Regions from separate parts of the Bacillus sp. UNC322MFChir4.1 genome, predicted to be linked through region 2. Evidence: predicted binding sites of a transcription regulator. Region 2 holds the regulator's gene; each other region holds the start of a gene.
What was found. Region 2 encodes Rex, which represses fermentation and respiration genes when NADH is low (regulators of the CRP and FNR family bind a similar motif). Its sites were predicted from a motif close to TTGTGAAATATTTCACAA; they were not measured.
Positions count from the first base shown of each region.

Region 1: adhE (bifunctional acetaldehyde-CoA/alcohol dehydrogenase) is a predicted target of Rex. The motif match lies at 1,448-1,465, and genes of this name have one in related genera.
Region 3: BR72_RS23945 (TIGR04053 family radical SAM/SPASM domain-containing protein) is a predicted target of Rex. The motif match lies at 2,103-2,120, and genes of this name have one in related genera.

Region 1 is NZ_JQKQ01000040.1:8,072-11,360, forward strand. Features, by position in the region: gene adhE (bifunctional acetaldehyde-CoA/alcohol dehydrogenase) at 1-1,337, opposite strand, end outside; gene BR72_RS14920 (bifunctional cystathionine gamma-lyase/homocysteine desulfhydrase) at 1,820-2,953, opposite strand; gene BR72_RS14925 (O-acetylserine dependent cystathionine beta-synthase) at 2,955-3,289, opposite strand, start outside.
Region 2 is NZ_JQKQ01000052.1:4,638-7,926, forward strand. Features, by position in the region: gene BR72_RS16370 (ABC-F family ATP-binding cassette domain-containing protein) at 1-928, opposite strand, end outside; gene BR72_RS16375 (redox-sensing transcriptional repressor Rex) at 1,112-1,741, shown strand; gene BR72_RS16380 (YdiK family protein) at 1,768-1,965, opposite strand; gene BR72_RS16385 (CPBP family intramembrane glutamic endopeptidase) at 1,968-2,696, opposite strand; gene groES (co-chaperone GroES) at 3,135-3,289, shown strand, end outside.
Region 3 is NZ_KN050814.1:53,757-57,045, forward strand. Features, by position in the region: gene BR72_RS23940 (DnaD domain-containing protein) at 1-595, opposite strand, end outside; gene BR72_RS23945 (TIGR04053 family radical SAM/SPASM domain-containing protein) at 925-2,046, opposite strand; gene BR72_RS23950 (ABC transporter ATP-binding protein) at 2,426-3,289, shown strand, end outside.

The sequences.
Region 1 (3,289 bases), on a different contig from region 2:
ATTAAATGTGTTGCCGTTACGTTTTGAGAAACAGAGTTCTTTCCGTATGATCCGCATCCAAGTGTAAGCGATGGAATGAAAGCGTTATATATATCACCAATTCCGCCTTGTGCTGACGGAGCATTTATAATAAGACGACATGCTTTCATACGTAGTCCAAACTGTTTTTGTACTTCTTTATTTGTAGAATGAATGACAGCAGAATGCCCTAATCCGCCAAGCTCTAACATATTTTCACAATGCTGTAATCCATCTTCTAATGAACTCGCTTTTATACAAGCTAATACTGGACTTAATTTTTCACGAGATAACGGATAAGCTGCACCGACTCCTTTAATTTCAGCTACAATCATCTTTGTATCTTCAGGCACTGTAATCCCTGCTAATGCTGCAATGTAATGTGCGGATTTCCCAACAATATCACTATTTACTGCACATGTATTCTCATTAATAACAAGCTTCTCTAATTTTTTTCGTTCCTCTTCTGTCACAAAGTAACAATTATTTGCGATCATTTCTTGTTTCACATCATTATAGATTTCTTTGTCCACAATAATCGCTTGTTCAGAAGCACAAATCATACCGTTATCAAACGTTTTCGATAAAATCACATCATTTACAGCACGTTTCACGTTCGCTGATTTTTCCATATAGCATGGAACGTTACCTGGTCCTACTCCTAGAGCTGGTTTACCAGTAGAATATGCTGATTTCACCATGCCTGCTCCTCCAGTTGCTAAAACAAGCGCTACACCTTCATGATTCATTAATTGTTTTGTTGCCTCAACAGAAGGCTTTTCAACCCATTGAATACAGTTCTCTGGTGCACCAGCTTTCACTGCAGCATCGTACACTGTTTTTGCAGCTGCGATAGAACATTGCTGCGCTGAAGGGTGGAATGCAAAAATAATTGGGTTTCTCGTTTTTATCGCAATAATTGCTTTAAACATCGTTGTTGATGTTGGATTTGTTACTGGCGTTACCCCAGCAACTACACCGACCGGCTCTGCAATTTCTATTACTTCCTCATGTGGATCCTCACGAATAATCCCCACTGTTTTATCATTTTTTATACTATTCCAAATATATTCAGTTGCGAAAATATTTTTAATACATTTATCCTCATACACACCGCGGCCCGTTTCTTCAACAGCCATTTTCGCAAGCGGCATATGTTGATCCACACCCGCAAGTGCCATTTCATGTACAATTTTATCAATTTGTTCCTGTGTAAAACCTTCTAATGCATGTAAAGCTTTTTGACCTTTCTTTACTAACGTCTCAATCATTCCTGTAACTTCTTGCATTTCATTTACAACTTTCTCTTTGACTACCATGTAATTTCCTCCTATTCTGCTGTTGGACTCATAAAGTCCCTTGGGGTCCAAATATGTCCCTATTAGCTTAAAAAAATAGAACTACCTTTTCTACATGAATTTTTTATTATTTGTGAAATGTTTCACATGATTATGTGTGAAGCATCTCTCTTTATATTTTTACTATACACTAGATATTTATATATGTGTGTGTCTAATTTGTGAAAAGTTTCACAAACTTAAAAGGTCGCATTACAAAGCTTGAAAAATAGAATAACAAACACTACTTCTATATAAATCTGGTTTAATGTTTCAACATATAAACCACGGAATCCAGATTATACCATCACTTTCACTTGCTTGCTCTTTTGTTTAAAATCATGGCATGTTGTAGGAAAAGGCCCTGACCGCTCCTATGCACGGCCAGATGCTCTCATCCTCCTATAAAAAGAAAAAGGTTTTTATGTCGTTTGTTAACTTATATACATATAGTGCTTGTTCCCTTATGCTAACGCTCGTGCTAAATCTTCAATTAAATCTTCTCCGTCTTCAATTCCAACTGAAATACGAATTAATGTATCTGTAATTCCTAGTTCCGCACGGCGCTCTGCTGGAATAGAAGCATGTGTCATTTGCGAAGGAATAGAAATTAAGCTTTCTACTGCTCCTAAACTTTCAGCAAGTGTAAAATATTGTACTTTTTCAAGTATAGTGTTTAATGTTTCTTGACTATCTACATCAAATGAAATAATTGCACCGAAGCCATTTGCTTGTTCTGCTGCTAAGTCATGGTTATGGTGAGTGCTAAGTCCTGGATAATACACTTTATTTACTTTCGGATGATTTTGTAAAAACTCAGCAATTGCACGAGCATTTACTTCATGCTCTTCCATACGCACTCCTAATGTTTTTAAACCACGTAGTAATAAAAAGCTATCTTGTGGTCCTAAAATACCACCTGTTGAGTTTTGTACAAAGTGAAGATCTTCTGCTAACTCTGCGTTATTTACAGCTACTACCCCAGCAACAACATCACTATGACCGCCTAAATATTTTGTTGCACTATGAAGGACAATATCTGCACCAAGTGAAATTGGTGTTTGCCAATACGGTGTCATAAATGTATTATCAACAATTGTTAATAAGCCTCGTTCTTTAGCAAGTGCTGCAATTTGTTTCATATCCGTAATTTTTAAAAGCGGATTTGTCGGTGTTTCAATATAGATAGCCTTTGTATTTGGAAGAATCGCTTCTTTTACTTCTTCTAAGTTTGTTGTATCAACAAATGTATGTTCAATACCAAAGCGATTTAATACTTTCGACATGATGCGGTACGTTCCACCGTATACATCATCCGTAAAAACAACGTGATCTCCTTTAGAGAAAAGCATCATTACTGCTGTAATTGCTGCCATACCTGATCCAAATGCAAATCCTGCATGAGCATTTTCAAGAACAGCAATTGTTTCTTCAAGAGCTGAACGAGTCGGATTTCCAGTACGTGAATATTCATACCCTTTATGATTTCCTACCCCTTCTTGTTTGTACGTACTCGTTTGATAAATCGGTACCGTTACCGATCCAGTTAAGGGTTCTCCGATATGAATACCATGAATTAACTTTGTTTTTGTTCTCATTTTATTCCCATCCTTTGTATATGTTCTTACTCAAATAGCGTTCGCTGCTATCTGGGAAAATTGTTACAATGTTTGTTCCTGGCTTTGCTTTCTCAGCTTCTAATAAGCTTGCATGTAGTGCTGCCCCCGAAGAACTGCCAACGAGGAGCCCTTCTTTTTGCGCCAGTTGTTTCACAAGAGAAAAAGCATCACGATCCGAAATCGTATGAATATCATCAAAATATGTTGGATTAAGAAATGGTGGTATAAACTCAAGCCCAATTCCTTCTGTCTCATGAGAACCAGCTTCGCCACCATTTAAAATAGAGCCTTCTGGTTCAACAATGACTGTTTTAA
Region 2 (3,289 bases):
TTGGTTTGTCCAGAAGTTCCATACGATCTAATTGTTTTCGGCGACTTTGCGCCCGTTTTGTTGTGGAAGCACGAGTGATATTTTTTTGGACAAATTCTTGTAATTTTGTTACTTCTTCTTGTTGCTTCTCATAACGTTTCATCTCTTGTTCATATAGGGACGCTTTAAGATCTAAGTATCTACTGTAGTTTCCTGTGTACTTTCGACTTTGTTTATTGGAAATCTCATAGACCTGCGTGACAAGTCTGTCTAGAAAGTACCGATCGTGTGAAACGATTAAAATAGCACCAGGATAACCTTGTAAATATTGCTCAAGCCACGTTAATGTCTCGATGTCTAAATGGTTGGTTGGCTCATCGAGAATAAGCAAATCTGGTTTCGTCAATAATAGCTTACCAAGGGCTAAGCGAGTTTTTTGTCCACCGCTTAGTGTTGAGATTGTTGTTTTGTGTGTTTCAGGAGGAAAACCAAGCCCGCTTAAAACAGAGCGAATATCAGCTTCGTATTGATAGCCACCTTCATTTTTATAATTTAATTGTAGGCGATCATATTCTGCTAACAATTTTTCATAAATGGTTCCATTTGTGAAATTTTCTTCTTTTCCCATTTCTTGCTCTAGTCTGCGGAGTTCTTTCTCCATACGTTGTAAGTGAAGAAATACCGTTAGCATTTCATCCCAAATCGTTAACGATGTTTCAAGACCGGTATGCTGTGCTAAGTAACCGATAGATACATCTTTCGGCTTTATAATTTCGCCGCCGTCATGGGATAATTCTCCGGCAATAATTTTTAATAATGTAGACTTTCCAGCGCCATTACGCCCGACAAGTGCAATGCGATCACGCGTCTGTACTTCTAACTTAATGTTTGAAAGAATCACTTCAGCCGCGAATAGCTTGGAAAGATTATTCACTTGTAGTAAAATCAATGTTTTCACCTCAAATATTTTCTTAACTTTGCCATGATTATATTTCTCAATCATACTAAAAATAGTGTATAGTTGAACATAAATAGAGAAATTCTCTCTCTATTATACAAGGAAAACTATCAATGCTAAACTTCCGTACATGTTTCAATCACTTGAACAGATAGGAAGAGAGGAGGGGGTTGCATGGAGCAGCCTAAAATTCCGCAGGCAACTGCCAAAAGATTGCCTCTATACTATCGATTTATCCAAAACCTATCGTTATCTGGTAAGCAACGCGTATCATCAGCAGAATTAAGCGAAGCAGTGAAGGTGGATTCAGCGACAATTCGAAGAGACTTTTCATATTTTGGAGCATTAGGGAAAAAGGGATATGGCTATAATGTAAATTATTTATTGTCGTTTTTCCGCGAAACACTTGATCAAGACGATGTAACACGCGTAGCGTTAATAGGGGTAGGTAATTTAGGTACAGCTTTCTTACATTACAATTTTACGAAAAATAATAATACAAAAATTGAGATGGCGTTTGACGTTGATGAAGAGAAAGTTGGAAAAGAAATCGGCGGGATTCCAGTATATCATCTGGATGAATTAGAAGAGAGACTATCCGGTGATATAAAAGTGGCAATATTAACAGTGCCTGCTTCTGTTGCGCAAGCTGTAGCAGATCGCTTATCGCATACGAGCATACAAGGTGTTTTAAACTTTACACCTGCTAGGTTAAATTTATCAGAACATATTCGAATTCATCATATTGATTTAGCAGTAGAATTACAAACGCTCGTGTACTTTTTAAAAAATTATCCACAATAAAAACGCAGGAAATTCCTGCGTTTTTATTATTTCTTCTTACTATCTTTTTTCGCTTTAGAAAAAAGAATGCGAAGTGCAAAATTAAAATCAATTGTTGCCATTATAGCAAGTAGTATTGTGTAAAAGTTCCAAATTGTATCTTTTACACTTGTAATTGCTAAGTATGTAAAAATACACCCTAGAAGAAAATACAAAGTTGCCATAACAAATGGTGAATTTCGCATGTTTAAAATCCTCCGATGAATCCTTGCAGTTTTTCAGCTTTTTCTAGATAGGGACGAAGTACGAATGTAATTAACATAACATTTGTATTCATCATAACATGAGCCATAATTGGTACAATAATTCGTTTTGTTTGTACGTATAAAAATGAAAAAACAAGCCCCATGGAAATATACACTAATAAATGTGTAGGGTCAAAATGAATGATAGCAAATATAAGCGAACTTATGATTGCTGCGATAAAGAAGTTATATCGTTTATATAGTGTGCCAAATAGAATTTTTCTAAATACAATCTCCTCAAGAATAGGGGCAAATATAGATGAAACAATCATAAATAATGGCACAGCTCTTATAATGCCGATAATGTTTTGTGTATTTTCAGATTCCGCTTTAATTTTAAAAACTTGTGTTTCAATTGTGCCAGCAATGACCTGGGCAAATAAGGCAAGGAAAACTCCTAAAATAATCCACCCTATCGTAGCGGGGAGATTTGTTTTTCCGCGATTCCATTTTTCAGATTCTGTATCATTACGTAGTAACACAAGGATGATAATAAGAGCGATAAAGAAGCTTATCAGCCCCCAATGTGCAGTAGCTAGTTGGATTTTTTCATCAAGGGTCCGGTGCCCATTATTGTATACTCCGCTTTTTAGAAGAATCAATCCTCCAACTATACCTGATAATTGCATCAAAATATATGTAACAATAACCCACCAATATTGTCTCTTCAATTCCATAACTCCTTTTTGGATTTTTTGTAAAGAAAAAGGAAAATGCTCTATCCATAGAGAAAACAACTTATGGCATCTTTCTTATTGTAACATAGGTGAAGATGAAAAAAAGATGGAATCTCTATCATATGAAAGTTAGCAAACGACATAAAACCTCCTTTCTTTTAGAGGAGGACGAGGGCATCAAGTGGTCATTATATGTCGAAAAAGAAAAATAGATTTATATATCAATGTATCTTCCTTTGTGTAATTATTAAGTAGGGTATAAATGCTTTGGAACAAGTGGGAGAGGGGCTAGGATAGTTTTCCGAAAAATTACGATTTTTTCACTTGCAAAAGAAAATGAGATTCTTTATTATAATAAGTGTGTTAGCACTCGGAGTATCAGAGTGCTAATAAATATAAAATTTACATAATAAATTGAGGAGGTTGTTGTTCATGCTAAAGCCGTTAGGTGATCGCGTTATTATTGAACTTGTTCAAGCAGAAGAAAAAACAGCAAGTGGCATTGTGCTACCAGACACTGCAAAAGAAAAACCACAAGAAGGTAAAGTAGTGGCGGTTGGTACTGGTCGTGTGCTTGAAAATGGTGA
Region 3 (3,289 bases), on a different contig from region 2:
GGAGTGCTTTTATGACGAGTTCCTCTGACAAATCTTCTATCCACGCAGTCAGTTCCTCAGCCGTATACGGTGACAAGCTGCCAAAGTTTTGTTCATAAAACGCAAATACATTCGTGCCCGGTTCTATTTCCTTCTCTGCCCCGCAGCTTTCAGGCTCTTCTTCTGGCGTTTCAACCGGAATACCGAAATGCGCTACCAACAGCGGAATATTCATCTCTTCCTCCAAGCACTTTTGAAGAAACATCTGAACAAATTGTTTACTTTTCACAGTCTTTAACTCCCGAAGTACACATTTCTCAACGTTCGGATTTGTAATTGGGTTATAACGAAGCCAATTTATGATATATAACTCCTTCGTTTTCGCATCGTATAAGATCTTTCCATATTCGATAAACCGCTGCAACAATTTATCAACAGTCTCCCTGTTGTAGCCCGTTTCCATCTCTGCTAAACGCTGTGGCAACGGATACATTCCGCACTGCGTCGTTTTCGAACATGTCAGCAAATATATGTAAAAATAGCGTTCCTCCGGCGTTAAGTCGAGCACAAACTCATCTTGCCAAAAATTCACCTGCACATTTCGATATACCGCCATCTATATTCCTCCCGTTTTTAAAATGCTGTTCCTTACTATATATAAGGAGAAAAGCGGGAATTTGGTAATTTGATTTTTATTTTTTTTGAAATTCTTGTAGTAGTAGTTCTTTTGTTTTTATTTTTTAAATTCTTGTAGTAGTTTTTTTGTTTTTGTTTTTTTAAGATTCTTGTAGCAGTAATTCTTTTGTTTTTGTAATGATTTATTACTTGCAAGGGGCTTGGTAGGGGTTTATAAGGGGCTATTAATAGGATTTCAATATGTTTTACTTCCCTCTAAATGCTCATTCAAAAAATGGGACGTGAGTAAAAAGTACTCATGTCCCATTTTTATACGTTTTGTTTCTGTTTTCGTAATGCTTTTGGAATGTATACACAGAAAGGTTCACTTTCCATGTAATCTCCAGTCATCGCAAAGGCTCTAGAACGAGATCCTCCGCAAACATATCGGAACTCACAAACCCCACACTTTCCTTTATACTTGTCCGGGTTACGCAAGTCTTGGAAGATCGGAGAGTTTCGATAAATATCAGCTAGTGGTGTTGTTCGAACATTCCCGGCTTTGATAGGTAATAACCCACTTGGATACACATCTCCAATATGAGAGATAAATACAAAGCCATTTCCATCATTTACCCCTTTTGGAGCACGACCAAGTCCATCAATTTGCCCCGTCATTCCATTCATCAATACATCTTGATATTGAATAGCCTGATTTGCTTTTTTATTCTCTCTCATTTTTTGTTGAATAACAACGCGTCTGTAGTGCTGAGCAGCCGTTGTTTTAATATCAAAAGAAACCTTTTTACTTAATTGATATAGCCATTGGAATACTCTTTCATGCTCGGCTGGTGAAATCATATCTGTTTCCTTGCCGCGCCCAGTTGGAACTAAGAAAAATACACTCCAAAGCACACACTCTAATTCCTCTACTAACTTTGCCATATCTTCAAGTACATTCACATTATAAGTAGAAATAACCGTATTAATTTGAATAGGAATTTTCAATTCATGCAAATAACGAATCGCATTCATTGTTAATTCAAATGATCCCTCTGTTCCCCTAAAATGATCATGTATTTCAGCTGTTGGCCCATCTAAACTAAATGCCCATCTTGCAAGCCCTACTTCTTCTGCTTTTTGAATTGTTTCTTTCGTAACATTTGGAGTAGCACTTGGTGTCATAGATACTCGAACACCTTTTTTTATCGCATAATCCGCAATATCATATACGTCCGGGCGCATTAACGGATCACCCCCAGTAAAAACAAGCATCGGATTATTCATTTCATATATATCATCAATTAATTTTTTACCTTCTTCAAATGTTAGCTCAAGAGGATGACGATGATACTGAGCTTCCGCACGACAATGAAGACATTTTAATTGGCATGCTCTCGTTAACTCCCATATCACAATAAATGGATTTTTGTTAAAATCACGGTTAATCACAATTAAACCCTCCTATCAATTTATATCCTCATTGTAAAGTTATATAGCCATTTATGTTGTGAGATACATCACGTATGAAATTGTCGTTATAAAGTGAAACCTTAATCAGTGGGGGTTCTTCACCAACTTCTTTCTCATCCCTTTTCAGTGAACTTGCACGGCGAGAGAGAACTATCTATTTTTCGTTAATCAACACGCATGACCAAATCCTCTCTCCTCAAGTTTTCAATTTATCTTTATATTTTAAGCTCTAAAATTTGCATTACCTCTTAATGTAGTCATAAAATTAATCTGTGTTCGAAAATAGATAAAGAGCGAGTAAACTGAAGAAAAAAGAAAAAATTCAAAATTAGAAACGGAAAATGGAGAGATGCATTGAATGTTAAAGATCATCAAACATTTAAAACCATTTGTTACTTCCATCATTGCGGTTGTATGTCTTTTAACTGTGCAGGCAGTATGCGATCTATCACTGCCAGACTACATGTCTAACATTGTCAATGTAGGGATTCAACAAAAAGGTGTCGAAAACGCAGTACCTGAAGTTATTCGTAAAAGTGAGATGGATAAACTTACGCTCTTTATGAATGACAAAGAGAAGAAAACAGTAACTGACAACTATGTTCTGTTAGATAAGAACAATCTTTCCCGAAGTGAACTGAAAAATGACTTAAAAGATTATCCAAAGCTTGATAAAGAACCACTTTATAAGCTACATACAACGGATAAAAATACAATCAGTGAACTGAATGATATCTTTGGGAAACCGATGTTAATAACACAAGGAATTGAAAAAGGCGGTAATGACAGCAAAACAGAAATGAAGCTTCCGCCAAATACAGATCCTTTCACAGTCATTGCGAAACTCCCTCAAGATCAAATCGATGCGATGAAAGAAAAAGCGGATGAAAAGTTTAAAAAGATGCCAGGCAGCATGGTAACACAGGCGGCTGTTTCATTCATTGAGAATGAATATAAAAAGATTGGTATCGATACAGATAAACTTCAATCCAATTATATTCTTACTTCTGGCGGGAAAATGCTGCTTTTATCATTAGTAAGTATGGCAGCTACCGTGATCGTGAGTTTACTGGCAGCAAAAGTATCAGCTGGGCTTGGCAGAGATTTGCGAAAGAAAGTGTTCCGGAAAGTGACAAATTTCTCGAATGCTGAGTTTGATAAGTTTTCTACTGCCTCGTTAATCACAAGAAGTACAAATGATATCCAGCAAGTGCAAACACTG